Regions from separate parts of the Listeria aquatica genome, predicted to be linked through region 1. Evidence: riboswitches for the same ligand, from Rfam matches in the RefSeq annotation. Region 1 holds a riboswitch; each other region holds the start of a gene.

The links. Region 1 has a riboswitch for S-adenosylmethionine ahead of metK (methionine adenosyltransferase). Riboswitches for the same ligand answer to the same signal wherever they lie in the genome.
Region 2: linked by a shared signal. The riboswitch ahead of HB912_RS05980 (methionine ABC transporter ATP-binding protein) and the one ahead of metK (methionine adenosyltransferase) in region 1 are both predicted to bind S-adenosylmethionine.
Region 3: linked by a shared signal. The riboswitch ahead of HB912_RS07840 (MetQ/NlpA family ABC transporter substrate-binding protein) and the one ahead of metK (methionine adenosyltransferase) in region 1 are both predicted to bind S-adenosylmethionine.

What each region holds. Positions count from the first base shown of each region.
Region 1 covers NZ_JAARRM010000001.1:1,161,003-1,171,768, reverse strand. Annotated here, with positions in the region: gene HB912_RS05755 (NAD-dependent malic enzyme) at 1-1,205, shown strand, start outside; gene HB912_RS05750 (metal ABC transporter substrate-binding protein) at 1,241-2,200, opposite strand; gene yidD (membrane protein insertion efficiency factor YidD) at 2,375-2,623, opposite strand; gene ytkD (RNA deprotection pyrophosphohydrolase) at 2,694-3,179, shown strand; gene HB912_RS05735 (DUF2584 domain-containing protein) at 3,207-3,449, shown strand; gene HB912_RS05730 (L-lactate dehydrogenase) at 3,465-4,379, shown strand; gene HB912_RS05725 (hypothetical protein) at 4,426-4,701, opposite strand; gene HB912_RS05720 (DCC1-like thiol-disulfide oxidoreductase family protein) at 4,816-5,211, shown strand; gene HB912_RS05715 (DUF3116 family protein) at 5,230-5,550, shown strand; SAM riboswitch class I at 5,610-5,710, shown strand; gene metK (methionine adenosyltransferase) at 5,818-7,020, shown strand; gene asnB (asparagine synthase (glutamine-hydrolyzing)) at 7,164-9,029, shown strand; gene HB912_RS05700 (choloylglycine hydrolase family protein) at 9,199-10,194, shown strand; gene mnmM (tRNA 5-(aminomethyl)-2-thiouridylate-methyltransferase MnmM) at 10,267-10,766, opposite strand, start outside.
Region 2 covers NZ_JAARRM010000002.1:17,226-27,991, reverse strand. Annotated here, with positions in the region: gene HB912_RS05995 (response regulator transcription factor) at 1-451, shown strand, start outside; gene HB912_RS05990 (sensor histidine kinase) at 435-1,583, shown strand; gene HB912_RS05985 (hypothetical protein) at 1,657-1,851, shown strand; SAM riboswitch class I at 1,932-2,040, shown strand; gene HB912_RS05980 (methionine ABC transporter ATP-binding protein) at 2,122-3,144, shown strand; gene HB912_RS05975 (methionine ABC transporter permease) at 3,141-3,806, shown strand; gene HB912_RS05970 (MetQ/NlpA family ABC transporter substrate-binding protein) at 3,824-4,651, shown strand; gene HB912_RS05965 (Lmo2079 family surface lipoprotein) at 4,785-5,840, opposite strand; gene HB912_RS05960 (helix-turn-helix transcriptional regulator) at 6,048-7,010, opposite strand; gene HB912_RS05955 (GyrI-like domain-containing protein) at 7,120-7,599, shown strand; gene HB912_RS05950 (family 20 glycosylhydrolase) at 7,680-10,463, opposite strand.
Region 3 covers NZ_JAARRM010000002.1:392,952-403,717, reverse strand. Annotated here, with positions in the region: gene HB912_RS07870 (leucocin A/sakacin P family class II bacteriocin) at 60-266, shown strand; gene HB912_RS07865 (bacteriocin immunity protein) at 269-619, shown strand; gene HB912_RS07860 (hypothetical protein) at 674-844, shown strand; gene HB912_RS07855 (carbon-nitrogen family hydrolase) at 907-1,686, opposite strand; gene HB912_RS07850 (methionine ABC transporter permease) at 1,712-2,374, opposite strand; gene HB912_RS07845 (methionine ABC transporter ATP-binding protein) at 2,374-3,387, opposite strand; gene HB912_RS07840 (MetQ/NlpA family ABC transporter substrate-binding protein) at 3,399-4,223, opposite strand; SAM riboswitch class I at 4,311-4,425, opposite strand; gene HB912_RS07835 (pyridoxal phosphate-dependent aminotransferase) at 4,571-5,767, shown strand; tRNA gene HB912_RS07830 (tRNA-Asp) at 5,822-5,894, shown strand; gene yycF (response regulator YycF) at 6,109-6,822, shown strand; gene walK (cell wall metabolism sensor histidine kinase WalK) at 7,061-8,893, shown strand; gene HB912_RS07815 (YycH family regulatory protein) at 8,890-10,200, shown strand; gene HB912_RS07810 (two-component system regulatory protein YycI) at 10,203-10,766, shown strand, end outside.

The DNA of each region.
Region 1 (10,766 bases):
TGATTACAGATGGCGAAGGAGTTCTTGGCATTGGAGACTGGGGCGTTGGTGGCGTGATGATAGCCGTAGGAAAGCTTGCAGTTTACACGGTTGCTTCTGGAATCGATCCTAGACGTGTTTTACCTGTCGTGATTGATAATGGGACTAGTCGAGAGGAACTTTTAAACGATCCAAATTACGTCGGCAAGAAAAAACCGCGATTAACGGGCGAAGCCTATCTAGAGTTTATTGATAAGTTCGTTGAAGAGGCGAAGAAGGCCTTTCCTGGTGCTTTATTTCACTGGGAAGACTTTGGTCGTGAAAATGCCAGCGTGATTCTTGAACGATATAAGAAGCAGCTCACGACGTTTAATGATGACATCCAGGGGACTGGTGTAATGATGGCTGCTGCAACACATGCAGTGAGTAAAGTGACACAAACAAAACTTGCTAATCATCGCTATTTAATTTTTGGTGCAGGAACAGCAGGTATTGGTGTTGCGGAGCAAATTAAACTTGAGTTAGTTCTTGCTGGAATGAGTGAAGAAGAAGCGCGAAACCAGTTCTATTTGATTGACCGAAATGGTTTAATTACGAGTGATATGACTGATTTAACGGTTGGACAACAAAAGCTCGCGCGTGAAGAAGCTGAATTCTCGGGGCTTACAGATCTTACAGAAATCATTGAGCGTGTAAAACCTACCGTTTTGATTGGTACAAGTGGTCAACCAGGTGCTTTTACAAAAGAAAGCGTGCTAGCGATGTGTTCTTATCAAGAGCGACCTGCTATTATGCCGATTTCGAATCCAACGCATTTAGCAGAAGCGAAAGCAGAGGATTTGATTCAGTGGAGTGATGGTAAAGCGCTTGTTGTTACCGGGAGTCCTTCAAAACCAGTTCAGTATAAAGGTGTTTCTTATCAAATTGGACAAGCAAATAATGCCTTGCTTTATCCAGGACTCGGGCTTGGCATCGTGATTTCTAAAGCTAAGCGAGTCACTGAGAGGATGCTTTCAAGTGCAGCAAATAGTTTAGGGGAATTACAGGATTTAGAAAGTCCTGGTGCTTCTCTTCTTCCTCCTGTAAAAGAGGTTCGTCGAGTTTCACAAGCTGTTACAGAAGCGGTTGTGGAAGCAGCCATTCGCGATGAAGTGAACACCCGACCAATTTCAGATGTGAAACGAGCTGTTCAAGAAGCTATCTGGAAAGCGGCTTATGAAGAATAGTAAAAAGCTGGGGTCAGCCTAGACCCCAGCTTTTTTTAATAGTTTAATGCTTCTTTTAATGCTTTTAAATTATCGTTCATGATGGAAAGGTAATCGCGATTTTGGTGAATGTCTTTTTCAGTTAGTGTTTCAAGATTATGAAGGGTTAATGCTTTTGTATCTGTTTCACTTTGAATGACATCAGCAATTTTAGAGTTTGTATTTTGTTCGAGCATGATATAAGGAATCTTGTCTTTCTTGATGGTTTGAACAATGGTTTGCAGTTTCTTTTGAGAAGGTTCATCACTTGTTGAAATTCCAGCGATTGGAATCTGATGCAAGCCATATGCGGTATTCCAGTAACTATAAGCCGCATGTGCCGTTACAAAATCTTTATGTTTTGCATTTTTCGCCATTTCTGCATAAGAATCATCGAGCTTTTTAAGTTTTTCAACGGTTTTTTTGTAGTTTTCTTCAAAAGTTGCTTTTTGCTTAGGCATTTCTTTCGTGAGCCTATCTCTAATCGTTTTTGCCATTTCTTCCATATATTTTGGATAGAGCCAAACGTGTGGATTGATATCGCCGTGCTCATGTTCATGTTCTTCTCCTTCGTGCTCGTGTTCGTCATTTTCAAGCGCGGCATCTGGATCTTTCGGAAGGTCGAGCTTTTCTGCGAGCGGAATAAAGGAAACCTTTTCTTCTTTTAATGTTGATTTTGCTTTATCAACGAAGCCTTCCATTCCAAGACCAATGTAGAAGAACAAATCGCTATCCGCGAGTTTTAACATATCTTTTTGTGTGGGTTCGAAACTATGCGCATCTGCACCAGCCGGGTAAATACTTTTCACATGAACGTAAGAACCACCAATTTGTTGTGTTAAGTAAGTGAGAGGATAAACAGTCGTGTAAACTTGAATCTTTCCATCTTCTTTTTTCGCTTCACCTGATCCGCCGCATGCAGCAAGCAGTAAAACGAGAATAAGTAAAGGGGCTAGCAATTTTTGCCAGTTTTTCATTGGTAATACTCAACTCCTTAAATCAAAATCATTCCGTTTTGAGAATCAAAAAAATAAATCGTAATCAATCCGATTTATCATCCGTAATTGATCTTACAGGAAAAAAGTGGGAAAAGCAAGTGTTTTTGTAGAAAAAGAAAAACTGTCTGCTGAAAGACAGTTTTTTATGCTATATTAATGGTGGTGACGCGAGTTTGAAGAAGATTTTTTTGGTGGTACGGGATCGAATCCCCCTTTATGGAAAGGATGGCACTTTAAAATTCGACGGATGGTTAAATAACTGCCCTTAAGAGCGCCATGCGTTTGAATTGCTTCGATGCCATATTCAGAGCAAGTTGGCGAAAAGCGGCAAGAAGGTGGCGTAAGTGGTGAAATGAATTTTCGATATACGCGAATCAAGCCGACTAAGATTTTTTTAAACACGAAATTCACCTTCTAAATTTTACTAAGTTAAGCTTATCATATTTTTTAAAAAAAGAAAGGGACGATGATTGTGTTCAGTTATCAGGATGCTTATGGGAATGATGTGAAAATTCATTTTGCACAGTCGAAAGAGGAACAAAATGATGTCCTTGTTATCCCACATTATGAAGGAAAGTGGCTTTTTACGGAACATAAAATTCGCGGACTTGAATTTCCTGGAGGGAAAGGGGAAGTGGGAGAGGATAACGCTACGACGGCGAAACGAGAACTAATGGAAGAAACAGGCGCTATTCCTTTTGAATTTATTTTTGTAGCTGACTATGAAGTGGCTTCTTCAGAACGTCCGTTTACAAAGCGTGTTTTTTTCTGCGAAGTGAAACAAATTGTGCCGCAAGAAAATTATCTAGAAACCGAGGGGCCTAAGCTTTTAAAGGGACATTTACGGAAAATCGTTCAAAGGGAAGCTTTCAGTTTTTTTATGCGGGATGAGGGCATGCAAGAAATTTTAAAAAGACTTGATGAGATAGTGGGCAAAAAGGGGGATTTTCTGCTATGATAGAAAATAAGAATTGGAGGGATCCAGATGGGAATGCAGCTTGAAGTTAATACGATGGTCGTAACAAAAGGAAATGAAGAAAGAATTGATGAAAACTTGTTCAAACTCGAAAAAGCAGGCTACCGAATTTATCCACTGGATATTGAAATTGAGCTTCGCAAAACAAAAGACGGCGAAACAAGCGGCATGGTGATCCCGCGTAAAGTTGTTTGGGAAAATGATGTAACACTACTTACATATGAACTTGTTTCGTTAAATTCAAGCAACTAAGAGGAGGCAACGAAAATGCAACAAAAAGTTGGAATTATTGGATGTGGTCACGTTGGTTCAGATGTCGCTTTTTCACTCGTCACGCAAGGGATTTGTACGGAACTCGTTTTAGTAGATCAAAATAGTGAGAAGGCGAGCAGTGAAGCTATGGAGCTTCGGGACATGTTGTCTGCTACGCATGCTTACACGAAGGTGATTTCTGGAGGTTATGAATTGCTCCGAGACGCCTCTGTTATCGTGATGGCAATTGGACCAACAACGCTGCTCGAAAAAGACCGGATGGAAGAATTGAAAGAAACAAGCGCAGCTGTGCGTTCGATTGTACCTAAAGTGATGCAAACGGGCTTCAATGGGATTTTTATCAATATTACAAACCCTTGTGATGTCATCACACAAATCATTGCAAAAGAAAGTGGGCTTCCAAAGAGACAGGTGTTTGGAACAGGAACTTCACTTGACACTATGCGGATGCGAAGCGCACTTGGGGAGCATTTTCAAGTTTCACCGAAAAGCATTTCAGGCTATGTCCTCGCAGAACACGGGGAATCCCAATTTATTGCTTGGTCAGGTGTTAAAGTTGGAACGAAACCAGCGCTTGAATTGCTTTCTTTAGAAGAACGTGCAGAATTCAAGGAAAAAGTGCGGGCTAGAGGTTGGAATATTTTGCTTGGGAAAGGTTGGACGAGTTTTGGTATCGCAACAGCGGCAGCTCGACTTATTGCAATTATTCATGATGATGCGCGTGAAGTACTTCCGATTTCTGTTTATGATGAAAGCGAAGGTGTATATGCCGGACGACCAGCTGTTATTGGTCGAGATGGGGTTTGTCAGATTTTGCCGCTTGAACAGTTGACGACAGAAGAAGAAAAACTGTACCAAGCATCTTGTGGCGTAATTAAACAAGCTTTTTCAACGGTTTACACGAAATAATGAAAAACCAGACAGAAATTTTCTGTCTGGTTTTTCATTATTAGTTTTAAGCTTGTTCTTTTTTTCGCTGAATCAAGCGGACAAGACTGATAACAAGCGAAACAACATATTCACCGAAACTAGCAAAAAAGAGGGCGATAGCAATTTCCGTTTGCTTTAGGCCGCCGCCATAAAAACTGATGAAAAAAATAATTCCACTTGCAATCAATCCAATTGTGGCTAAAAAATATTTGAACCATTCTAGTTTGAATACGAATTCGAAAAGTAGCATGGCTACAATAAATCCGGCCAAAAGAATTAGAGTAAGTATAAATAAACCCATAATTTAACTCCTTTATTGCTCGCGTTCGAACAAATTCTATTTTTAATATCCTTAATCATACCACAGGTTTAAAAATATGATAAGGGGAAAAATAGGAAGAAGGAGGTTTTTATTGTGCGATACCGGGTTTTATATGATGGAAATTGTTCTTTCTGTAAGTGGGTAAAAGGCTATGTAGAAAGGCTAGACACGCAGGGTCTATTATATTTCGAAAAGCTTCAAGAGGATAGCGGTAGTTATTTTAATCAAACTGATTTATTAAGAGAGCTCCATGTTGTATCGGAAAATGGGCGGATTTATCGTGGCTTTTCAGCGGTTCGGCGCATTTTAAGGGCACTTCCTATAGTCAAGTGGGGGGCTTTAGTTCTTTATTTACCGTTTATCCCCATTTTAGGCGAATGGTTATATCGTCTTATTGCCAGGAACCGTGGCAAAATTTGGCGTTTTATTCAAAGCTTACGTAGAAAATTTCGAATTTGTTCAAGAAAAAATCATGCGTTTCCTGTATAATAAAAAAGAATCTTGAAAATGAAAGTATGTGAAAGAATGCGTTTGCCCTTTGAAGTTGCTTTTCAAATCATCGAAAATGTCTATCAAGGCTCATCGAATATGAATGAACTAATTAATGATCGTGCAAGAAACGGAGGGAGTGCTCTCAAAAACAAGACGGAATTTTTGCTTGCCGTGTATGAACTTGAAGAACTTGGCTTGCTTTTTCGCTACCGGTCGAATGACGGTATTCGCTATAGCCGATCTGAGAAGGGGGAGGCGTTTTACCACCGCTACCGAGAAATGAAGCAGGAAGATTGGCCGGACTTTTTGGCAGGGCAGGAAGGGATTTCCCCTTGATTTTCGTTTCGTAAACCAGTATACTTAAAGCTAGTTAGTTGTAAAACTAAAATAAATATCTCTTATCCAGAGCGGTAGAGGGACTGGCCCTTTGAAGCCCAGCAACCTACACTTGTTGTAAGGTGCTAACCTGAGCAGGAGTTTTCCTGATCGATGAGAGTGAAGGTAATGAAATGATACGCCTTTTCTCTATGCGCAAAAACTTAGAGAAAAGGCTTTTTTTCTTTGCTGCACGCGAATGGTAGAGAATAGAAGGAGGATACAAGAATGACTGCGAAGCGTCATTTGTTTACGTCAGAATCTGTTTCTGATGGACATCCGGATAAAATTGCCGATCAAATTTCAGATGCGATTTTGGATGCGATACTTGCAAGAGATCCGGATGCGCGCGTGGCTTGTGAAACCACGGTGACAACAGGACTTGTACTGGTTGCTGGCGAAATTACAACGTCAGTTTACGTAGATATTCCCAAAATTGTACGGGAAACCATTAAAGAAATTGGCTATACACGAGCTAAATACGGGTTTGATGCAGAAACTTGTGCTGTTTTAACGGCCATTGATGAGCAGTCTCCGGATATTGCTCAAGGGGTAGATGAGTCTCTTGAGGCAAGAAGTGGGGAAGAAGATGAAGATGCTCAAATTGAAGCGATTGGTGCTGGAGACCAGGGCTTAATGTTTGGTTTTGCGACGGATGAAACGGAGGAGCTTATGCCGCTTCCAATTTCTCTTGCTCATAAACTGGCAAGAAAAATCGCGGAACTTCGTAAAGAGGGGACAATTGATTATTTGCGCCCAGATGCGAAGACACAAGTTACGGTTGAGTACGATGAGGAAAATAAGCCAGCACGAATTGATACGGTTGTTATTTCAACACAACATCATCCCGATATTTCGCAAGAAACCATCGCAAAAGATATGCATGAACAAGTCATTCAAGCCGTGATTGATCCAGCACTTCTTGATGCAAAAACGAAGTACTTCATCAATCCGACCGGTCGGTTTGTGATTGGCGGGCCGCAAGGGGATGCTGGGCTTACGGGTCGAAAAATCATTGTGGATACTTACGGCGGCTATGCACGCCACGGTGGGGGTGCCTTTTCCGGGAAAGACCCAACGAAAGTGGACCGCTCTGGCGCTTATGCCGCGCGTTATGTTGCTAAAAATATTGTGGCTGCTGGACTTGCAAAAAAGGCAGAAGTGCAACTGGCTTATGCGATTGGAGTTGCCCATCCAGTCTCAATATCCATTGAAACTTATGGAACGAGTGCGTATAGTGAGCAGGAACTCACGGAAGCAGTTCGCGCCAACTTTGATTTACGTCCAGCTGGGATTATCAAAATGCTTGATTTGCGCCAACCAATTTATCGCAAAACGGCTGCTTTTGGACATTTTGGAAGACACGATTTAGATCTACCTTGGGAACGAACGGATAAGGTCGATGATTTAAAACGCTTTTTAGAAAAATAAAAGAAAGGAGACGCCGGCGTTTGTTTGGCGTTTTCTTTTTTTGAGAGTAGTAATTCACCGTGCAAAGCGAGCGGCTTTATGTTATGATAATCTTTGTGTAAACTGTGAATTAATGAAAAATCAGATAGAGGAGAAATGTCTCAATGTGTGGATTTGTAGGATGCGTTCATGACCGCATTGCTGAAATAACAGGTGAAGAAAAACAAACGTTTAAAGAAATGAATGATATGATCACTCACCGCGGACCAGATGATGAAGGATACTATACGGATGAGCATATTCAATTCGGTTTTAGAAGACTTAGTATCATTGATGTGGAAAATGGTCATCAACCGCTTACGTATGAAGATGAACGCTACTGGATTATTTTCAATGGAGAAATTTATAACTATGTGGAATTACGTGAAAAGCTAAAAAATGAAGGTATGACTTTTGAAACGGAAAGTGATACGGAAGTTATCATTGCGACTTATGCGAAATATAAAGAACAAGCTGCTTCGTATTTACGCGGGATGTTTGGATTTGTAATTTGGGATAAGCAAGAAAATAGTGTTTACGGGGCACGTGATCCATTTGGAATTAAACCTTTTTTCTATGCGGAAGAAGATGGCAATTTATACCTTGCTTCTGAAAAAAAATCTATTCTTCATGCGCTCAAAAATCAAAATTTGGATGAAGTTTCTTTGCAAAACTACATGACTTACCAATTCGTTCCAGAACCGGACACATTAACAACAGAAGTGAAACGCTTGCTTCCTGGTCACTACTTCACGAAAAAAATTGGTGAAGAAATGGCCTTTACGCAATACTACAAACCAGAATTTGCGCCTGTTCAAAAATCAGAAGATGCGTTTATTAAACAAATTCGTGATGTATTATATGATTCTGTTAAGGTGCATATGCGTTCAGATGTACCTGTAGGTTCTTTCCTTTCAGGTGGTATTGATTCGTCCATTATTGCAGCGATTGCAAAAGAATATCATCCGGCAATTAAAACTTTTTCTGTTGGATTTGAACGTGATGGATTCAGTGAAATTGATGTGGCGAAAGAAACAGCTGATAAACTTGGCGTAGAGAATATCAGCTATGTGATTACTCCTCAAGAATACATGGAGGAGCTTCCAAAGATCGTTTGGCACATGGATGATCCACTTGCAGATCCAGCGGCAATTCCTCTTTATTTCCTTGCACGTGAAGCAAGAAAAGAAGTAACGGTTGCGCTTTCTGGGGAAGGGGCCGATGAGTTTTTCGGTGGCTATAATATTTATAACGAACCAAATTCCCTTTCGATGTTTAACAAAATGCCTGGCGTATTTAAATCTATGCTAAATGGTGTTGCCAAAGTGATGCCAGAAGGAATGCGCGGGAAAAGCTTCCTTGAACGCGGAACAACACCAATGGAAGAACGCTATATCGGAAATGCAAAAATGTTTACAGAAGCTGAAAAGCGAATTTTACTTCCACGTTACGAAGAAGGTCATGATTATACAAATATCACGAAGCCGTTTTACGATGAAACAAAGGGCTATAATCCAGTAGAACGGATGCAATATATTGATATTCATACTTGGCTTCGTGGAGATATTTTATTAAAGGCTGACCGAATGACGATGGCGCATTCTCTTGAAGTGCGTGTACCTTTCCTTGATAAAGAGGTTTTTGCAGTAGCTAAAGAAATTCCAGCTTCACTGAAAACAACGAATGGGACAACGAAATATATTCTCCGGAAAGCTGCTGAAACTTTTGTCCCTGAACACGTGCTTAATCGTCGTAAATTAGGCTTTCCTGTTCCAATTCGCCACTGGTTAAAAGCAGAAATGAATGAATGGGTAAAAAATATCATTCATGAATCAGAAACAGATCATTTGATTAATAAGCAGTACGTGCTTGATTTGTTAGAAGCACATTGTGCAGGTAAACATGACTATAGCCGTAAAATTTGGACGGTTGTAATCTTCATGATTTGGTATTCTATTTATGTAGAAGAAAAATACGATTTTAATAAATAAGAATCTTGGTTTCATAAGCCGGTAGCAATTGATTGCTACCGGCTTATTTGGCTATGTCTTGAGTAAAAGTCACTCAAAAAACCAATATTTTCGTTTTGAAAAGCATATTTTTGACTCAGAAAAAGTGAAAAAGGGGGTAAAGAATAAGCACAAAGGAGGAATTAAATTTATGTTAGGATGTAGTAGTTTTACATTTGGAGCAGAAGACAACACACAATTTTTATCAAGAACCATGGATTTTTCTATGTATACAGATAGTGGGGTCGTCATCGTACCAAGAAATTTTGAAATGGAAGTAAGACAAAATGAGCTTCGTAAAGGAAAATATGCTTTTTTAGGAATGGCGGCATATAAATTACAATTTCCTATTTTTTATGATGGGATTAATGAAAAAGGTGTGGCAGGTGCGACCCTTTATTATCCAGGATTTGCAACCTATACGGAGAAGAAAGATGCAAGGGGCGGCGTTAATCCACTTCGTGTAGTCAGTTATATTCTTGCTAATGCGGGTTCTCTTGATGAAGCCATCGCACTTTTTGAGACAATTGAAATTATCAATGAGAGCAATTCAATTCTAGGCGTTGTACCTCCACTTCATTATATTTTTTCGGACAGTACAGGGCGTTCTATTATTGTTGAACCTGATCCAGATGGAATTAAAATCCATCAAGATACGATCGGAGTCATGACAAATAGTCCAAATTATGAATGGCATGAAGCCAATTTACGGAACTATATTGGCGTGAATCCAAGATCAAAAGAACCTATTCAAACTTCCACGAAGACTTTTTCACCATTTGGACAGGGAAGTGGGACCTTTGGGCTTCCTGGCGACTACACGCCACCGTCTCGCTTTTTACGAACTGCCTATATGAAGTTTTACGCGAGTGAGCCAAAAAATGAAATCGAAGGGGTTACACAGATTTTTCATATGCTTGCTCCGGTTGAAGTTCCAAAAGGAGCTGTCATTCATCAAAATGGGCACAATGATTATTCAGTTTATATGACAGCCATGTGCACCACATCGCTACGTTATTACTTCTGTGAATATGATAACCGCAGAATTAAATGCGTCAGCTTACACCAAGCAGATTTGAGCAATGAAAAACTGGAGATTTTCCCTCTTACGATGAAACAGGAAATTGATTTTTTAAACGCTGATTAAATTGTATGTCAAATACCACTTATAATCTAAAAAGTCCAGAAAACAAGGAGTTCCTTGTTTTCTGGACTTTTTTTAGCGCTTTTCAATTGCCACGACGAAAGGAGGCAGATTACGCTGATTAATGAAACCATATTGGAGTACGCTGAATTTTTCTTGTGGGAGATGAGAAACATAGTTTAAGATCGCTTCTTTTTCAAGTTTCCCTGCTTCGTGACCATGATAGATGACCAAAATGACAAGTCCACCCACCATCAGTTTTTCAAGTGCGGCAGAAATGCTCTCGAGAGTAGATTCTTCAAGGGTCGTAATTGACTTATCTCCTCCCGGCAAGTAGCCGAGATTATAAATGACCGCTCGCACTGGTTCGCTCACATCAGCAGCTAGTTCTGCATGACTTTTTTTTAAGAGCAAAACTTGATTTTTGCAAGAAGCTTCGTCAAGGCGTGCTTTTGTTTTCTCAATTGCGGTTTGCTGTATGTCGTAGGCGTAAACTTTACCATTCGGTCCAACGAGCTGCGCAAGAAAAAGCGTATCATGCCCGTTGCCACAAGTTGCATCAATAACAACATCCC
Region 2 (10,766 bases), on a different contig from region 1:
GAAAGCAGAGGATAATGACAAGATCATGGGCTTACTTACAGGAGCGGATGATTACATGATAAAACCTTTTAATCCGCTAGAACTTTCGGTGCGGGTGAAGGCGATTTTGCGACGCATTAAGCAAATGCAACAAGGCGCCAAGCCGGAAAGTCAGCATCTCGTGATTGGCCCGATTGAAATTAACCGCGATCAACATATTGTGACGGTTTCTGGAAATGAACTGCATTTAACGACTTCAGAGTTTGATATTCTCTACTTGCTTGCAAGTGAACCTGGGCGGGTCTTTAGCTCGGAATATATTTTCGAAAAGATTTGGCAGGAGCAAGCTTTTGGAGCAAGCAAGACGGTCATGGTTCACATTAGTAACTTGCGTGATAAGATGCGGGTTGCGATGGGTGGCGAGAATGTCATCAAAACGATTTGGGGAGTAGGATATAAAATTGAAATTTAAACGTTGGTTGAAACATGTGATGCACGTGATGCGACCGTGGCAAATTATTTTATTTGCGATTTTATCTTGGTTTATTGCTTCATTTGCCCTTCAAACCATTTATTTATGGTTGCTTTCGATTCGTGATGATTCGGTGGTTTTGCGTGGCTTAAATGATTCGTTCATTGACTTGTTTGGGCGCGGAAAATATAACAATATTGTAGAATCTCCCGCTTTGATTCTTGTGAAATATGTGTTGCTAATTTTTATGGCGTGGTTTGTTTTTTATCTTTTCTACCGTTTTATGCGCGGGCGGGCGCTGAAAAATCAGCTTCGGACGATTAATTTTGCGCTTGGTACTGACAGGGCGGTGGATACGTCGAGCCTTGTTCCAGAAATCCGTGAACTGGAGACGAATATCGAGAAGATGCGTGCTCGGCAGAAAAATTTGATGGAGCAGGAGCAGGAAGCGCAACAAGCGAAAAATGATTTGATTACGAATGTCTCACATGATTTGCGCACGCCGCTTACGTCGATTCTTGGCTATTTGAGTTATATTCACGATGATCGTTACCGCGATGAAGTGGAGCTCAAATATTATACGGACCTAGTCTACGATAAGGCGCGCCATTTGCATAAGTTGATTGATGACTTATTTTCGTATACGCGACTTGAAAGCCCGGATTATTTGCTTGCGAAAGACCGGCTTGATATGGTTGAACTTTTGCGGCAGCTCGTTTTGGAGTTTGACGGATTGGCGCGGGAAAAAGGAACGGAAATTGTAGAGCTTTATCAGGCGGAAAATTTGCTTGTAAATGGGGATGGCAATCAAATTATGCGGCTGTTTGAAAACTTGTTTTCAAACGCGCTTCGCTATGGCAGTGATAGCGGGAAAATTGAAGTTGCGGCTCGCGAGGAAGGGGACTGGGCGGTGATTGATGTGACAAATTTCGGGGAAGAAATTCCGGCGCTTGATTTGCCTCATTTGTTTGAGCGGTTTTACAAAGTGGATAAAAATCGGACGACAACGGGGACGGGGCTTGGGCTTGCGATTTCGAAGTCGATTGTGGAACGTCACGGCGGTCTTGTGACAGCGACAAGCAAAAACCGGAAGACGACTTTTACGGTAAAATTACCGCTACTCAATCTTTAAACTTTCTTATCTTTTTCTTTCTTTGCGATTTAGTTTGGAAAGGTAAACTAGAATGCATGAGGGGGAGAAAGTGATGACCAAGAAAAACCTGACGATTCTTGCGGTTGCGATTTTAACGGTCTTGGCAGTTTTTTATTTTGTAAGTCAAACGGTTGTTCAGCATATGTACGGTGAAATGGCTGAACAAACGCTATCCGCCGAAAGCTTTGACGGAGGAAGCGATGCGATAAACGTTACAAATTTTACTTTCGTAGATAAAAACGTGTAATTTACTGTTGACAAACGGTTCTTCAAAATGTAAGATAAAAAAATAGAGGATAACTACAATCCAAACAAAATAGTTCCAAATTCTTATCCAGAGTGGTGGAGGGAAATGCCCTGTGAAACCCAGCAACCTAAGTGTTTTTTTACTTAAGGTGCTAATTCATGCAGAACGAATGGTTCTGAAAGATGAGAAGAAAGCGAAGTTGAATTTATTCATGCCTTTCTGCTCATGCAGGAAGGCATTTTTAGTTTATGAGGGAAAAGGTGAGGCAAAATGATAACGCTCCAGAACGTAGTAAAAGATTATCTAGCACGTAAAAATCGCGTGCGTGCAGTTGATGATGTGAGCCTTGAAATTGCTGATGGCGAAATTTTCGGCGTCGTGGGCTATTCCGGGGCAGGAAAAAGTAGTTTGATCCGAATGTTTAACGGACTCGAACTACCAACTGCAGGCGATGTAATAGTGGACAACAAAAAAATCAGTCAAATTAGAGGGCGAGAACTTAGAAAAGCACGGCAAAAAATCGGGATGATTTTCCAGCACTTCAACTTGCTCTGGTCGCGAACAGTATTTGAAAACATTGCTTTTCCGCTTGAAATTGCCGGAGTGAAACGAGCAGAACGAAAAGAACGTGTGCAAGAATTGATTCAACTTGTAGGGCTTTCTGGGAAAGAAAATGCTTATCCATCCGAATTAAGTGGCGGTCAAAAGCAACGTGTCGGGATTGCACGGGCGCTTGCCAATGATCCAGATGTGCTACTTTGTGACGAAGCAACGAGTGCGCTTGATCCACAAACGACAGATGAAGTTTTGGATCTCTTGCTTGATATTAACAAGCGCCTTAATTTAACCATTATCGTGATTACGCATGAAATGCATGTTATTCGTAAAATCTGTAATCGAGTTGCGGTTATGGAAGCGGGGAAAGTGGTGGAGCTTGGGGATGTGCTAGAGGTCTTTAAACATCCTAAACAAAATGTTACGAAGCGTTTTATCGAACAAGTGACAGAGTCGGATGAAACAGAAGAACTCATCCACCTTTTGCTAACTAATTATTCAGAAGGTCGACTTGTGAAGTTGCTCTTTATGAGCGAGAATGCAACCCAGCCGGTTATCTCACAAGTAGCTCAAGCACATGATGTGGCTTTAAATGTCTTGCATGGAAGCTTAACGCAAACACAAAACGGTGCTTACGGAACGCTTTATGTGCAGATTCAAGGCGCAGACGAAGAAATTGAAAAGACGATTGAGTCGCTACGTGCGGCGAAAGTAGAAACGGAAGTGATTGAAGGATGAACGCATTTTTTAGCGATATTGACTGGACAGCCATGTGGGGTTACACGAAAGACACCTTGTACATGACGATTATTTCGCTGATTGCCGTTTTTGTCCTCGGCATTTTGCTTGGTCTCTTGCTGTTTTTAACGAACCGCAAACAAAATATTTTTGCAAGAATGTTATATTGGGTGACGGCGGTCCTTGTGAATGTATTCCGCTCAATTCCCTTTATCATTTTAATCGTCTTACTTCTTCCGGTTACAAGCACCGTGATTGGGACGATCATTGGCCCGAAAGCCGCATTGCCAGCTTTGATTATTTCAGCAGCTCCCTTCTATGCGCGTATGGTTGAAATTGCTTTCCGTGAAGTGGATAAAGGCGTGCTCGAAGCGGCAAAGGCTATGGGTGGCGGCTTATCGACCACTATTTTCAAGGTGCTTATCCCAGAAGCCTTACCAGCACTCATTTCTGGTATTACCGTTACGGCGATTTCACTTGTTGGTTTTACTGCGATGGCGGGGATCATTGGTGCCGGCGGATTAGGAAATGCCGCTTATCTGGAAGGCTTTCAACGGAACCAGCCAGAAATTACGATTGTAGCAACGATCATCATTTTAATTATTGTTTTCATTTTTCAATTCATCGGCGATTTACTTACGAAAATCGTGGATAAACGATAAAAAAGGAGCGTGTCAAAATGAAAAAAGTTTTAAGTGCATTATTTGTTTTTAGTTTAGTTTTAGTCCTTGCAGCTTGTGGCGGGAACGCCGACAAGAAAGGTTCGGGAGATAGTAAGGAATTAGTTGTTGGAGCTTCGAACACTCCGCATGCGGAAATTTTAGAGCAAGCCAAACCGATTTTGAAAAAAGAAGGGATCAACCTTAAAATTGTAACGTATCAAGATTATGTACTTCCAAACAAAGCTTTAGAAGAAGGCGAAATTGATGCAAACTATTTCCAACATAAACCGTACTTAGAATTAGAAGAAAAAGAAAAAGGCTATAAATTTGCGGATGTAGGCGCGATTCATATTGAACCAATGGGGATTTATTCGAAGAAAGTGAAAAGCTTGAAGGATTTAAAAGATGGCGCACAAATCTTGCTATCGAATAGTAAATCTGACTGGCCTCGTGTGATTGGCATTTTCGTTGATGAAGGGCTATTAACACTAAAAGATGGTGTGAAACCTGAGGATGCAACGTTTGACGATATCAAAGACAATCCGAAGCATTTGAAATTTAAATATGATTTAGATCCAGCTTACTTGATGACGGCATACAATCATGAAGAAGGCGATGCTGTAGCAATCAACTCAAACTTTGTTGTGGATCAAAACTTGAACCCAACGAAGGATTCGATTGCGATTGAAAGTAAAGATTCACCATATGCGAACATTGTGGTAACGAAAGAATCGAATAAAAACAATAAAAACATCAAGAAACTTGTAGAAGTCCTTCATTCGAAAGAAATTCAAAACTGGATCACAGATAAATGGAAAGGCGCAGTAGTTCCAGTTGATAAATAAACGAAAATAAAAAGCGAAAAGCAGAGGAAATCCATTTTCAAATGGGGCCTTTGCTTTTCGCTTTTTTAGGTCGATGCTAGTCTTTAAATCGAAGCAAAAACCGCCTTTTTAGGCGGTTTAGTAAAGTTGAGTCCTAGCGGGTTGCTTCTAAATACTTTTTCAATCCATCAGAGATAGCTTTATCCAGTTCTTTTTTGTTTACGATTTTATTTTCCTCAGGCATCTTCTGTACTACTTCAAAAGGAAGTGCTTCAATGTCAGTTGAAAAGTCGAACAGCGTTTTATTTCCAGCAGATGTACGCAAGGTTCGGATTTTTAAATCCTTGAATTTGCTATCTGCGTCCTGCATCAATGTTAATTGTACGGATAAGTCTTCATCTTTTGCTGCCACCAGTTTTTTCATTTCAGCTTTGCTCGTTTCCTTTAAGTCACTCCAAATGCGTTTGGCTTCGGTTTTAGAAATTTCTTTTCCTGTAGATAGCAGTCGAACGGCAGCGTCATCTTTATCCCATACTTGCATCACTTCGCTCGCAAGTTCGCTCAAGTCCTGCTTGTCTAATTGAAGCGATATTTTGCGTCCTTTTTCTTGCTTAAAGTTGCTTTCATCCATCTGATTGAGGAAATCATATAAGACTTGTAGCGTTTCTTTTTCGAGTCGACGGATTTCGTTTGCTTGTTTTTCAGCGGCTACTTGGTTGATTGTGAATCCAAGTAAATTTTGCGCTGTTTCATAGAAATCAAGATATTTAGCTTTGAGTGCGGTGTTATGCGCTAAAACAAAATCGAGAATTTTTTGTCCGTCTTTACCAAAAACTGGTTTGCTATCTTCATTTAGTTTATAAAGTGTATTAACCGGTATATAGACACGACCTGTTTTATTGTTTTGCAAGGCTTCAAAATGGAATGGAACCCTGCTTTTATAGACATTCACATCGGCAAAGGTTGTTTTTTGTTTTTCATCAATTGAAACTTTAGCAGATAGCGAATCGCCTTTTTCTAGGTTTTTAAAAAGAGCACTTTGCTCGTGATTAACAAATTCATTCATTGTAGTTTGAACATTTAAGGTATATTGTTCGTTTAAACTAAATTGTCGTAATGTGGATGTAAAGTTCGATTTAGGGGAACTGCATCCAGATAACGTTGTGAAAAGCAATAACAGAGCAAGCCCCAGACTTATTGCTTTCTTCATATAAATCTCCTCCAAAGCGGATTTGTTTCGTAATTTGTTCGATTGTTACAATACAATTAGATTGTTTCAATTGTGTTACGCCACAATAAACAATAGCATAGCAAGCAAGAGATTACAATGCTTTTTGCAAAAAAGGTTCATTTAAGGGCAGGAAATGAACCTTTTGAAAAAACTGATATAAAAAACAGCCCGTTGCAGGGCTGCTTTTTAGAAAGAAGCAATTTCGCGGGCACGCTTTCGATACGCGTTTAGAAGTTCGGCTGGCATTTTTCGGATAGTTAATTCCTCCCCAAGAAAAAATAGCCAATGAACAAGTTCGCGAAGCTCTGCCTCATCATGCGTATCAATTTCTGTTTTTAAAACAGCACTCGTTTGATAAGGATCCATATAGGAAAGAGAAAATTTAAGTGGATGATATTTTTTGAATTGACTGATAGCCTTAGCGCCGAGTTCAAGATGCAAGTTTTCTTGTCGTGCTTTTTTTGCTAGTTGGGCAAGTATTTTCTTTTTTGAAGGCCATTTTTTATTCTTATAACTTTGAACGGGATTGACGGATTCAATTTCATCAACGCTTTGCATTTTTTTAGTTTCATGATGGAAATCATAATATTCTAACCACCAAACGGATTTTTCGTTGTAGAGCCGCAATGGACAAATAAGATGATTTACTCCATTTAACCAGATTTCTAAATGTTCTTCGTAGAGCGAGAGTTGGATCAACTCTTCAAGTATTGGCTGAGGCAAGTCACTTAGATCTAGCAAATCCGGATTATTAGGGTTTGTGCCCTCAAAAAATAACAATTGATTTAAGACGACGAGATCATCTTGCTGATTTTTAGAAATCAAACCCAGGAGTTTCTCGGCTAAAGATTGACGACTTCGCAAAAATGGTAGTTGCTGGTTTCGCGTCGCCATGAAAGCAACGACTAAAGCTTTAATTTCATTATCCGTAAAGCGAATGGGCGGGAGAATCGAATTGTTCATTACTGAATAACCGCCACTTCTCCCGACTTCAGCTACAAGTGGTAAGCCGATTTGCTCAATTTCTCGTAGATCACGGATCGCAGTGGAGCGAGAAATTTGAAATTCTTCCATGATTTCAGCGATAGTAAAATGGGCGCGATTGTTGATATAACGCATGATGGTATTGATTCGTTCAACTTTTTGCATCAGAACCTCCTAAACAGTGTCATCTTTTGAAACCTTTTATTTGTATTATAAGACTATCAAATAGAAAAGCCAACTGTTTGATGAATAGATGAGAAGGAAGGGATAAAGGATGGCAGATTACAAGCTAGAAACAAAAGATGAATTTATAGTGTTAGGGATTGGCACGGAGTTGGTTAGTGATTACCGTGATTTTGAAGGGATTAATCGTGAGAAACAAGCATTTTGGGCGAGTATCAAACAAGATGGGCGGCTTGAGAAACTAAAACAAGTGGCATCAAATGCATACTTATTTGCTGTAAATGAAGCGGTTAACAATAAAATGATGTATTATGCGGGAGTTTTAACAGAAGAAAATTTACCAGATGCTACTCGAATGATTCAGTTTCCAAAAGGGGAATATGTTGTTGTAAGTGGGGAAGCAGCTACAACTGAAGAACTGAGTAACACGCTTGCTGGAATCGCTTTTGGGCAAGTCTTACCAGAAGTAGAAGGTGTTGCTTATGTAGGCGGGCCAAATGCAGTCGTTGAGATGGGCGAACGAGACGGGCGTGTTTATGGAGAAATCTGGATTCCTGTTGTGCAAAAATAACGACAAAGCATGTGGTTAATTTTTAATTCATAAAAAGAAGTCGCTTCAGCACTATTTGGTCTGAAGCGACTTCTTTTTTATTAGTGTTTGTTTTTGTGATACTGGTAGATAAATCGAACGGTTTGTTCTTTTTTAGTGAAGCTTCCTTTGACGTTCTTTGGATAACTTACTAATTTATAGCCTTTAATGCTTTTGGCTTTTGCGTGGTAACGCTCACCCACTTTACCTGTCAAAATTTTGGATGGAGCGAGTGTTTTGCCATTCTTATCTTGATAAGTGACTGTGACGTTTCCAGCACGTTCTGGTTTTTTCTCGTAAACATAAGTGATTGTTTGCGAGTGCTGTTTAAATTTACCAGAAGCTTGTCCGATGACCTTTTTAAAGCTATAGCCATCAATTTTTTTTCGCTCTGTTTGATAGCGGTCCCCAATGTTTCCTTTTAACTGGACATCATCAAGAAGTTTGTTGCCCCGTTTATCTTGGTAACGAACCGTTACAGTGGCTTGCTTCTGACCTGAATCTTTACCTAAATTTTCAAATAGACGGATAGCAGTGAAAATCTTGTCATTATTGGCTGCTCGGTTCTGCTCGATTTTTGCTAAATATGCTTTTAGTCCAGCTCTTGCTTTTGTTGTCCCTTGTTGCGGGTTACTATTTAGCGCTTCATTGATCGTGTTTTTAATGAAACGAACATCGTCATTTGTGTATTCAATACTTGCTGCATCTTGGTTTGCAAACGAAGTGATGACTCTTTCAAGTTCACCGAAAGATGGTTTATTACGTGTGTCGCGCCATTCTGTTGATCCCCACATGGAATTTGCAAACAAGTTGATTCTTGGATAGAGTGTTTTCGTCAAAATATATTCTGGTGCAAATCCGTTTGCATCGTCCCAAATCGGGAAGAATTGTCCTTTGCTTTGTAGTAGTTCTTGGTCAGTTAAGTTTTCAGCAGGATTAAATCCGCGAGAATAGGTGCTTGAGAACCACTCATTATAAAGCTTTTCAGGTAGCGGGCGATCGAGTTTGTCATTTTCTGGCCATAAATCGTGATACAAGTCAGAGGCTGAACCAACCACTTTATACCCTTGGCTAATTTTTTCTTTGGCAGTAGTTGAGCCGTAAATAGTTCCAGCCCAAACGTCAACTGTGATGCGTTTATCAAGTGGAATAACTGCGTTACTATCACCAATTAAATTGTCATTCCAAACGAAGACCGTTTTGCCTTCATCTAGAAACGGTTTCGCCATTTCATTTAGGAAGAGCCTTAAAGCATCGTACTGGTCTGCATTTTGATTGCCTGATTCTTCTTGTGCCCATTTTGCAAGCTTTCCTTCAGGGTCTTCAAAATTTTTCGTTTGGAAGTATTCGTCTCCACCGATGTGAACGATATTTGAATCGAATAAATCGAATGCTTCCTTATAGAGACTAGCCATGTATTCTCTTACTTCAGGATTTGAAAAGTCAAGAGCACGTGAATCTTCACCTGGATTGAGTAGCCAATCGGCGTCAAAGTAGATCCCATCTTGTTCAGAGTGCCCAGGAAGGTCAACTTCTGGAATAACTTCGATGTTACGAGCACGTGCATAGCGAACGAGGTCTTGGATTTCTGCTTTCGTCCAGTATCCGCCGTAAGTATCTACAAATTGGGGAGCCACTTTCGACTCGTAGCGGATTCCTTCATTATCTTTTAAACGAAGCTGCAGTTTGTTCATTTTGAGTTCCGCCATTTGATCGACCGTCTTTTTAAGCCAATCCATCGAATAATAGCGCCGTCCAGAATCGACTTGTAAGCCACGAATTTCTTGGTCGGTGTAATCTTCAACAGTTCCCGCAGGAAGCCAGTCCCGTTGCCGTAAAGCTTGAAGGAGGGTCATCGTACCATTTTGTACGCCCGTTAAGTTACTCGAATGAAGTTCTACTTTTTCCTTTGAGATATTGATTTCGTAAGCTTCTTTTCTAGAAACGGGGGTGCTTGTTTTGAGAGCATAACTAATAGGCGCTTCAGTTATGTAAATACCCGAACGCTTTTTGTGTTTGCTATTAGTAATCTTAACCGAGTAAGATTTAATTATTCCCTCTTGTTTTAACTTCTGCGCGAGTGTTTTCGCTTTGATGAAAGTATTTTTAGATGCATAGAAGTCCGTATGTTTTTTGTTCAGTTGAAAGGCTGGATCATCATTTTTCGTAAAGTTTTTAATAAGTGGCATCGTTATAGGAAATTCATTAGCTGTAGCTGGTTTATAGTCGATTGTTTGAGTGACAGTGGAAGGCCCTTTAGCAACTTCTTCAACTGAAAAATCGTCCACGTAAAAGACACTCGCAAAATTAAAGTCTGGACTCCAGTTTGTTAGGGCAAAAAGATAAAGTTCCGTCGTGCGTGGTCCTGTTGTAATCGTGAAAGTATCTTGTTCCCATGCGTTCGATTTCGTTTTGTAATTGTGATATACGGAATTCAGTTGACCGCTTTTCCAGTTCTTACTTCCTTCTGTATCAAGCACGCCAAGTCGTATATCCGCACCGCTCTCATTGAAATAATACATCGAAATTTTATACTGCGTATTTGGTTTCACGTTTTTTACGACTTGGTTAACAGACCCTTTGCTACCATTAAATTGCCATAGCGGATATTTTGGATCTGCTTTGTCAGGTGCTTCATTCCCGATTTTTAAAGCGAAATTGCCTGAATGTACTTTCCCATTTAATGAAGTAACTCGTTCAGCTTTATACGTTTGAGTTGCATTTTTTTCAAGCGGTCTTTCGAATCCACCGTTGCTGATAGCTGCTTTTTCTTCTGCATGCGCGTGATTAGCTCCTAAAAATAAACAAGCGGCAAATAGTGTGACAATCAAAGTTCTCTTTTTCATGTTCTCCCTTTCCCTCCTCTTATTTAAAATCCGTTTGCTAATTTCTTCGTTGTCAGTAAAACGCTTACATAAAAAATATAGCAAAAGTTTAACTTTTATGCAATAAGTTTATACTTTTTATTTTTATTTGAGAAAAAGTTCACAGTGGTTTTAAAAATATGAGTTGAAAGATTCTCAAATGCAGTTTAGCGATGATAATCATTTATAAGCTAGCAATTTCGACTTTTTAATAGTAAAATGAAGGAGGTAAAACGTGCAGCGCATTTTTATTGGTTGCGATTAGATTAGAATTATACTAAACTG
Region 3 (10,766 bases), on a different contig from region 1:
TGGACTGGATTTAACAATATATATCATAAATAAGAGTGAAATAAATTAGGAGGGTTTTTATGAAAAAGAGATTGGGTAAATTACTAATAGTATGCGCCTTTGCTAGTGTTTTGATACTAACTTTAACACCTGGAAAAGCGGAAGCTAAATACTATGGCAATGGTGTTTCTTGTAGTAAAAAGAAATGCTCTGTTAATTGGGGGCAAGCTTGGACAGAAGGAATCAAGCGTTGGGGGAATAATCTTTTTGGGAGTGTTAGTGGTTAAATATGAGTGATATAACAAAAAGTAAAGAACTTATTCATGATTTATATAATAAGTTGTCAAAACGGTCTGATCCTAGTAATGAGCTATTAGATATATTGGATGTTTTATATCAAGTGTATCTGAAAATTGATACTGTAAATAACCCCGAAGCTTACGTTCAGCGATTGGTTAATTATATTTATAGTGTAGGTCTCAAAGGGCGCCTTTATTTTCCAGAAGATGAAAATCGTTTGATTGCTGAACTTGGGATTGTCGGTCAGAAAGCGGGTTTGAACGGCTTGTATAAAGCAAATTACGGGGATAAATCTCAATTTTATAGTTATTTTGATGAGAATAAAATGCCTAGAAGTTAAAGAAATGATCGATTTGAAATAAAAAGACAGATATAGCTTGGAGAAGGGGCATTTATGTTTGTAATTTCAATTAAAGCTAGTTTGAACTATCCTTACTGGATTGGCTATTTCAATGCTTGCACTTGGGTGGAAATCATTTTTGCACTTCTTCCAATGAAGTTTAGAACGTACAAGTCAGATGGCTATCAAGCTTATCTCCTTTTCATGAAAAAGGAATCTCTTTGAAGCTAAAAAAGAGCCCCGCCGATTTACGAATCGGCGGGGCTCTTTCGGTATCCATATTTTTCTTAATAAAGCTCTGGACGTCTATCCTCAAAAATGGGAATGCGACCGCGAACTTTTTTTATTTCACTGAGGTCAATTGTCGTGTAGAAATTGCCTTCCGATTCATCTGCTTGAAGCAAAATTTCACCACGTGGACTCACAACGAGCGAATGTCCGCCAAATTCATTTTTGGGATCCTTCCCGACGCGGTTTACTGCTACTACAAATGCTTGGTTTTCAATGGCTCGCGCAATAGCTAGCTTTTCCCAGTCCTGAATGCGTTCGCTTGGCCATTCGGCTGCAATGAAGAGAACTTCGGCGCCGCGCGCGGTATGTGCGCGGAACCATTCTGGGAAGCGTAAGTCGTAACAAATGAAACCAGCCGCTTTTTTGTCGTCTAGTAAAAACAAATTCGTGTCGTTTCCTGCCTCAAGAAAAAGGTGTTCGTCCATCAACTGGAAAAGGTGTACCTTTTTGTAACTCGAAAGAAAGTCGCCATGCGCATCGAAAGCGTACATGACGTTTGCGAATTTGCCTTCGTCTTTTATAGAAACAGAACCACCAACAATGTTTAGTGAATGTTCAGCCGCAATTTCAGATAAAAATCGTTTCGTACGTTCGCCGTGACTGTCAGCAAGGCTGCCAAGTTCGGTTAAGGCGTATCCGGTATTCCACATTTCAGGTAAGACGGCAACTGTTGCTCCCTTTTCGGCTGCCTCAGCAAGTGCTCGCCGAACCCGTTTGAAGTTCGCCTCAGGCTCCCCGAACTCGATATCAATTTGGCAAAGTGCAATTTTCCACATGTAATGAATTCCCCCATTTTGTAAGCTAATCTTTTTTTAAGCGTCGTGCTAACACATTGCCAAACGATTGGAGGAGTTGCACCATAATAATCAAAATCACAATTGTCGCATACATCACAGTTGGTTCGAAACGTTGGAATCCGTATTGATATGCAATCGTTCCAAGTCCGCCAGCTCCAACAAGACCTGCCATTGCCGTCGCGCCAATTAAACCAATTGTGGCGATTGTTAAGCCGAGGACAATTCCTGATCTAGCTTCACGAATGATGACGTTCCAAATGATTTTTGTAGTTGAAATCCCCATCGCCTGGTAAGCTTCAATGACGCCGCGATCCACTTCAAGTAAAGCGGATTCCATTAGTCGCGCGATATAAGGCGCCGTGAAAAATACCAGTGGCAAAATAACACCCTTAACGCCAATTGTAGTGCCAACGACGAGTTTTGTAAATGGCAGAATCAAAAATAGTAGAATAATAAACGGCAGGGAACGCAAGATGTTAATGACCCAATTGAGTAGCGTATAAACGACTTTGTTTTCAGCTTGTCCACCTGAACGCGTCAAGATAAGCAGGATGCCAAGCGGAAGTCCAATTACAATTGCGATCACGAGCGTAATTGCAGTCATTTCAAGAGTTTCAAGAAAGCCAGTCCAAAGGGTCGCTCCCCATTCAGAAAAAAAGTTGCTCATTAGGAGGCCACCTCCCTGACAGTAATGCCTTTTTCAATTAAAAATTGAATGGCGCTATTATATGCTGCTTCTTCTCCTTTTAAATGAACAAGCAGTTTTCCAAGCGTGTCATTTTTTAAGTTTTCAATGCCGCCAGCAAGAATGCTTGGCAATACATCAAAATGACGAGATACGAGAGCAAGAGCGGGTTCATCTGTACTTTGCCCGACAAAATATAGAGAAACTAACTTACCCGTTTGTTTATAATGTTGAAGTAGCTCAGGCGGAATCTCGAAGCTTGCTTCTGAGCCGACAAATCGTTTTGTTGTTTCTTCTGCAGGATTTGTGAAAATGTCGAGCACGGAACCTGCTTCAACAATTTTTCCTTGCTCCATCACCGCAACTCGGTCACAAATTCGCTCGATTACTTCCAGTTCATGAGTGATTAGGAAAATGGTGATTCCTAGCGTTTGGTTAATCTCAAGTAACAGCTTTAAAATCGAATCTGTCGTTTCAGGATCGAGTGCGCTTGTCGCTTCATCGCTTAAAAGAATCTCAGGTTCGTGTGCGAGCGCTCGAGCGATTGCTACACGCTGTTTTTGTCCACCGGAAAGCTGGGCAGGATAATGGTCCTTTTTATCCGTTAACCCAACGATATTTAAGTATTTTTCGACACGTTCCTGAATCAATTGCTTTTCTAAACCTTCAAGTTTGAGTGGCAAGGCGACATTTTCATAAACAGTCGCCGTTTTTAAAAGATTGTAGCCTTGAAAAATCATCCCAATCTTGCGTCTTGCTTCCCGAAGTTGCTTGGCATTTAAACTTGCCAAGTCTTGTCCAGCAATTTTCACGGTTCCTGAGGTAGGTTTCTCAAGGAAGTTGATACAGCGGACAAGCGTACTTTTTCCCGCACCACTGTAACCAACAACGCCATAAATTTCTCCTTTTTCGATGTGGAGAGAAACCTCTTTGACCGCTTCAACCGTCGTTTCTCCGAGCTTGAAATTCTTCGATACGTTTGTTAGTTCAATCATAGAAACCCCTCCTAAAACGCTGGTACAACAGAACCGCTAAATTCTTTTTCAATAAATTGCTTCATATCTGCAGATTGGTAGATTTTTTTCAATTTTTCCACGATTTCATCTTCTTTATTGCTTGTTCTAACAACGAAAACGTTCGGATAAGGGTTGTTTTTCGTTGGTTCATGGTAAATCGAATCATCGTTGATTGTGAGGCCTGCACCCATCGCGAAGTTCGTGTTGATCGCTGCGGCTTTTACTTCTTTTAACTGGGCAGGAATCTGCGAAGCTTCAAGTTCAACGATTTCAAGATCAAGTGGATTTTCTGCTAAATCATTTTTCGTTGCTTTTTCTTCCACACCTTTTTTGAGCTTCAAGACACCAGCATCTTCAAATAACTTGAGCGCCCGATATTCGTTTGAAGGATCATTCGGAACAGCAATTTTATCGCCTTTTTTGAGTTCTTTTACCGATTTTAGTCCCTCGGAATAAATCCCCATCGGAAATGCAACCGTCTTAAAGGCAATGGAAAGCTTGTAGCCTTTGTCTTTTTTCTGCGTTTCTAAAAACGGAATGGTTTGATAATTATTGGCATCTAAGTCACCATCATTTAGTGCAGTGTTCGGTGTATTGTAATCATCAAACGTTTTAATTGTGATATGTAAATTGTCTTTTTTGGCTAACTTTTTAGCTTCTTCAGCGATTTGTTGATGTGGCCCGCCTGTCACGCCAATTGTAATTTCATCTGTTGCTAGCGCCTCGTCTTTTTTATCCCCTCCGCAAGCTGCGAGTGAGAATAAGGCAACTCCTGTTAAAATTCCTGCTAAACTTCTTTTTGTCCACTTTTTCATTGTCATTTCCTCCCAAATTGATAGTTTAGGCCATAAAAAGGACTTCTCTAAAAGATTAGAGAAGTGAATACAAAAGTGGATTCGCTTCTCTTATCTTTCAAACTGATACCACGTCAGTTTGCTGGAATTAGCACCTTCACTTTAAAAAAAGTTAGGTTGCCGGGCGTCGCAGGGCCAGTCCCTCAGCCGCTCTTGATAAGAGAATTCAGTTTTAATAAAACCTGTTGCAAAACAATATACCAAGATTAAAATACTTTGTCAATGGTTTTTAAAATTTTTTATAACCAGACTAGACAAAATTGCCGGAAAACTTTATGATGTTTATCAAACTGAAAGTGGGGATGAACATGAAACAAGCAAAACGACTTCAAAATTTACCAGAACAATTTTTTTCCAAACTTGTGCAAGATGTGAATCAAAAAATACGGGAAGGTGTAGATGTTATCAATTTGGGGCAAGGGAATCCTGACCAGCCCACGCCAGATCACATTGTTAAGGCTCTTGCGCGCGCTGCTGAAGACCCGCAAAATCACAAGTATTCGCTGTTTCGCGGTAAGCCTGAACTGAAGCAAGCGGCTGCGCATTTTTATCAAAAAGAATATGGGGTTTCGCTTGATCCAGAGACGGAAATTGCGATTTTATTTGGCTCAAAGGCAGGGCTTGTCGAATTGCCGCTTTGTTTTTTAAACAAGGGCGATTTGATGCTATTACCTGACCCGGGTTATCCGGATTATTTATCTGGGATTTCGCTTGCAGATGCACGTTTTGAGACGATGCCTCTACGTGAGGAAAATCAATTTTTACCGGATTATCGTGAAATAAATGCGGAAAGTCTGGAACAAGCCAAATTGATGTTTTTAAATTATCCGAACAATCCAACCGGAGCGGCAGCAACAAGTGCATTTTTTGATGAGACGATCCAAGTGGCGCGAGAAAACAAGATAGGCGTTGTGCACGATTTTGCATATGGAGCAATAGGCTTTGAAGCAGAAAAACCTGTAAGTTTTCTTGGAAGCGAAGGAGCGAAAGATGTCGGGATCGAGCTTTATACGCTTTCGAAAACGTATAATATGGCCGGATGGCGTGTGGGCTTTGCTGCGGGAAACCGGGAAATGATCGAGGCAATTAATCTACTCCAAGATCATCTTTACGTCAGCTTGTTTCCGGCGATTCAAGATGCTGCTTGCGCGGCACTTTTGGATTCCGGGGAAGCTGTACGAAAGCAAAATGACCTATATCGCTCGCGGCGAGATGCTTTTTTTAACGCGGCTCAAAAAATTGGTTGGCAAGGTTCGGCGCTGGCAGGTTCTTTTTTCGCATGGATGAAAGTTCCAGCAGGGTTCACAAGCAGTGGCTTTGCGAAGTTCTTGCTTGAAGAAGCTGGTGTTGCGGTGGCAGATGGAAGCGGCTTTGGCACATTTGGTGAAGGCTACGTGCAGATTGGCTTACTGGTTAGTGAGGCGCGTCTCGAAGAAGCGGTGAGGCGAATTGACGAGCTTGCGATTTTTCAAAAACCAGAAGAAAATTTCATAAAAAGTTATTGACTCGATTTCGGAAATGTGGTTTAATTAGTAGGTGCCTGTTTGAAGGTGCTGAAAGGTTCCGTGGTGTAGGGGTTAACATGCCTGCCTGTCACGCAGGAGATCGCGGGTTCAAATCCCGTCGGGACCGTAAAAAAGAGGACGTAAATCCAGTGGATTTACGTCCTCTTTTTGCATTGCGCCAGCCCATTTACGCTGTAATAATTCAGAAAATTTGTGGCTTGTGTTATAATGGGTACAGGTGATTCTAAAAACGTTTAGAGCCTCGGTGAAAAATGGTGAACCGGGGAACACCATTTGATAGACGCACTTTATGAAATCCATATTTGGGAGGACTGTGTAACATGTCAGAGAAAAAAGTATTAGTTGTGGATGATGAGAAACCAATTGCAGATATCGTTAAATTTAATTTAAATAAAGAAGGATTCGATGTTTACTGTGCTTATGACGGAGATGAAGCGCTTGAGCTTGTCGAAGAAGTGCAGCCGGATTTGATTTTATTAGATATTATGTTGCCAGGAAGAGATGGCATTGAAGTTTGTCGAGAAGTTCGGAAAAAATATGATATGCCAATCATCATGGTAACGGCGAAAGATTCTGAGATTGATAAGGTACTGGGACTAGAACTTGGTGCAGATGACTATGTAACAAAACCGTTCAGTAATCGGGAGCTCATTGCCCGTGTGAAAGCTAATTTACGTCGTCACAGCAAAATTAGTTCGCAAGCTGCGGAGGAAAACGAAAATAGCGAGCTTGAAATTGGCTCACTCGTGATTCATCCGGATGCGTATGTGGCTTCAAAACGTGGTGAAACAATTGAATTAACACATCGTGAGTTTGAACTACTACATTACTTGGCGAAGCATATGGGGCAAGTCATGACTCGTGAACATTTGTTGCAAACGGTATGGGGCTATGATTATTTTGGAGATGTGCGAACTGTTGATGTAACGGTTCGGCGCTTGCGTGAGAAAATTGAAGACAATCCAAGTCATCCAGCTTGGCTTGTGACGAGGCGTGGCGTTGGGTACTATTTGCGTAATCCAGAACAAGAATAGTGTAGTAACAAAAATGGAGATGTTGAGGGGGAGGACTGATTTAAGCAGTCTTCCTTTTTGTGCGTTTAGGAAACACCTGAAACAGGCTTTCTTGCCCGTCTTTTTGGTGGTTTCTCTCGCCTTTAAAAGTGTGCTATACTTAGTTAGAAAAATAATGATTAGCGGGTTTTACGCAATTTTGCTAGAAGGGAATTTTGTGTAAAATCATGATTTTATCCGAACAGGAGTAGAAGCTTTTATGCAAAAAATAAAAAAGTTTTTCCAGTCGGTTCAGTTTCGTCTGGTGATAATTTATCTCTTGCTTATCCTTGTAGCCATGCAGGTTATCGGTGCATACTTCGTTCGCGAACTTGAAGGGCAGCTTGAAAAAAACTTTCAGGATTCTATTAAAAGTAGTACCAAACTGCTGGATTATAATGTTCGTGAAGAGATTTTAAAAAATAGCGATAACAGTGCGCAGTTGCAAACGGATATTCGTGAGTTACTGGTGGATTTTGCGCGGAATAATAGCAGTTTAGACGAAGTTCGAATTGTCGACGATAAAGGAAAAATTCTTGGTACTTCAGACATGGATAATCAGGGGATTGTTGGGCAAAAGTCGACAACGCCGCTGATTAAACGCTCGCTTTCACTTAATACGTCAGAAGATAAAATTTATATGGATGATTCAGACGGGAACAAACGCGTTTGGGTCAATGTTTTGCCGATTAAAAACAAAGATGAAGTGATCGGTGTTATTTATCTTGTTGCGGATATTGAATCGGTTTATACGCAAGTAAACTCAATCACAAGTATTTTTATAACCGGAACTTTAATTGCGATGGTAATCACGGCGGTGCTTGGGATTCTCTTGTCACGAACGATCACAAAACCGCTGATTGATATGAAACGACAAGCTTATGCGATGGCAAGAGGGAATTATAGTCGTAAAGTAAAGGTTTATGGCTTAGACGAAATCGGTCAACTTGCTGAAAGTTTTAACTCACTTACACGGAAAGTCCAGGAAGCACAGGCGATGACTGAAGGAGAGCGAAGAAAGCTTTCTTCTGTCTTGTCTTACATGACAGATGGGGTGATTGCGACAGACCGCCGCGGGAAGGTGATTCTCATTAACTCGCCAGCTGAAAAAATGTTGCGTGTACCGCATGAAAGTGCTAATGGGGAGGCGATTATTGATGTTCTTGATATTGGGGATAGCTACCAATTCGAGGATTTGATGGGGCAAGAAGCAACGATCACTCTTGACCGGAGTACGGTTGAAGAACGCTACATTTTGCGAGTGAATTTTTCTGTTATCCAGCGCGAAACAGGCTTCGTGAATGGCGTGATTGCCGTTTTGCATGATATCACGGAGCAAGAAAAAGTGGATCAGGAACGAAGAGACTTTGTATCGAATGTCTCCCATGAATTAAGAACGCCGCTTACAAGCATGCACAGTTACCTTGAAGCATTGAGCGACGGCGCTTGGCAAGATCCTGAACTGGCACCGAAGTTTTTGGAAGTGACGCAAAATGAAACGGAACGGATGATCCGCCTTGTTAATGATTTATTGAAACTGTCAAGAATGGACGGTGAGCGCGAACAGCTAGATAAAAGTTTCGTAAACTTCACCGATTTCTTTAATCATATTATTGACCGTTTTGAAATGATGAAGAAGGACTCGATTAAATTTAAACGATTTATTTCAAAAGAGCCTGTAATTATTGAGCTTGATGAGGATAAAATTATGCAGGTGCTTGATAACATCATTTCCAATGCTAATAAATATTCACCGGATGGTGGACAAATTTCTTTCTTCTTGAAAAAATTTGCGAATCATATTGAAGTGGCCATCAGTGATGAAGGACTTGGAATTCCGAAAGAAGATTTGAATAAAGTATTTGACCGCTTCTTCCGTGTAGACAAAGCACGGTCGAGAGAAATGGGAGGAACAGGGCTAGGCCTTGCGATTGCTAAAGAAGTAATCCGGGCACATGGTGGCGATATTTGGGCGGAAAGTAACCGCGGCAAAGGAACTACTGTGAAGTTTACCCTGCCATATAGCGACCTTCCGGAGGATGATTGGGAATGAGAAAATTTTCTTATGTAAGAGGATTGTTGCTCACAATTTTAGTTATATTAAGCGTGGTTTTAAGCTATCTAATTTGGAAAGCGCAACCTAATTATGAGTCCATTGATGTGAAAGAAGTCAAAAATACGGCTATTGATAAGCAAAAAACGGCTTCACAAGTCTTTAAGCCGCTTCTTGCTCAAGTAAACCAAGGCGGTTTGCATTATCAAACTAATACAATGGAATTTGTGAACCAACTCGCTACACAAGGACGCAGTTTTACTTTTTCCGAAATTGTCTCCTCAGGTAAAAAAAGCAGTCAAGAATATGATCGCTTAATTCATCAAAATGGGACAGTGGAATTAGTTTATCCAAATAACATTCCGTTCGCGGTTTTCTCGCAGATTTATGAACTTACAGGAAAAGAGCTTGAGTCTGCTTCGTTTAACCGGATTGTTTTTGACACCAATACGACAGAGGCAGGGCTTTATACGGTTTACTTTACGAATGATCGGCTAGATACGGTTTATCAAAGCTCGCTTCCACAAAAAGATATTGCGATTGTGAGAAACTTGGTTGATAATGCCAATGAAGCAGATGGTCTTACGAAAGTGGACGAAGTAAGCACGAGCAATCATACGCTTTTCCTTTCTAAAAAAGCGACAACGCTAAAGAGCAAGAAATACATCATTGATACGATGGATATCAGCTCGTTTACAAAGGCCCTATTTCCTGATGCAAGCTCGGTTAAAAATGAGGATAATTCTTATACGGATGGTTCCAGTAAAATTGTGCTAGATACTGATAATAAAGTGCTTGAGTACATCAATCCTGCACAGGAAAATACGAATCCGGCTGTGCAAAGTGAAATGAAACGAGCAAGTATGATTCAGGATAGTTTTAACTTCATTAATGAGCACTCTGGTTGGACAGATGAGTATTATTTCACGGGTTATAATTTGGCGACAGGAAGTACTAAGTTTAGTATGTTCGTTGATAATCTCCAGGTCTTAAGTGACAATGGTATGTCAGAAATGATAGTGACTGAAGGGCAAGAAGCCGTTTATAAATATAGTCGACCATTTTTCAAGCTGGATTATACAATTCCGCGCGAAAGTGAAAATGTAACACTTCCTTCTTCTAATGCCGTTTTTGAGAAGCTTCAAAGAGAAGGTATTGATATGGATGGCTTGCAAATGATTACACTGGGTTACAAGATGAACTGGTCAGAAGATAAAGGTTTGAAACGCATTGTTGAGCTAAAACCGACATGGATTTATAAGTATCACGGGAAATGGATTGCCGTTGATATGAAGGAGAGGGATTAAAAATGGATTGGAGAAAAACAGAAATCATTTTTATTATCGCTTTCCTGCTACTTGATATTTTTCTTGGTGTGATGTTTTTGAACAAGCAGGCTACAAATGATCCAGATAAACTTGGAAATGATACGTTGCAAGACCATTTGAAAACGGATAATATCACTTATCCAGAGCTTTCTTCAAAGGAAGTGTACGGTGAAGTTTTTACGGCTGATAAAGTGACAATTAATGAAAAAGACGTTTCAAATTTAAAAAACCAAACGATTTCACTTACTAATAATTCCACAGAAATTGTTTCAACGCTCCAAAATCCTGTAAAAACTGGTGGAAAAAAGGAAACGGAAGAATTTAAGAAATTTTTGGAGGATGATGTCTATAAAGGCAGTTCCTATGAGTTTTGGAAATATGATGAGGAAAAGCAAGAATTAGTCTACAATCAAGTGGTTAAAGATGACATGGTGCTGTTTGATACGGCGGGGCAGCTCGTTTTTAAATTAAACAATGACAATGAAATCGTTTCTTACAGGCAAACGCTTCTTGGAAAGCAAGATGATTTGCAAGAAAAGAAAAAG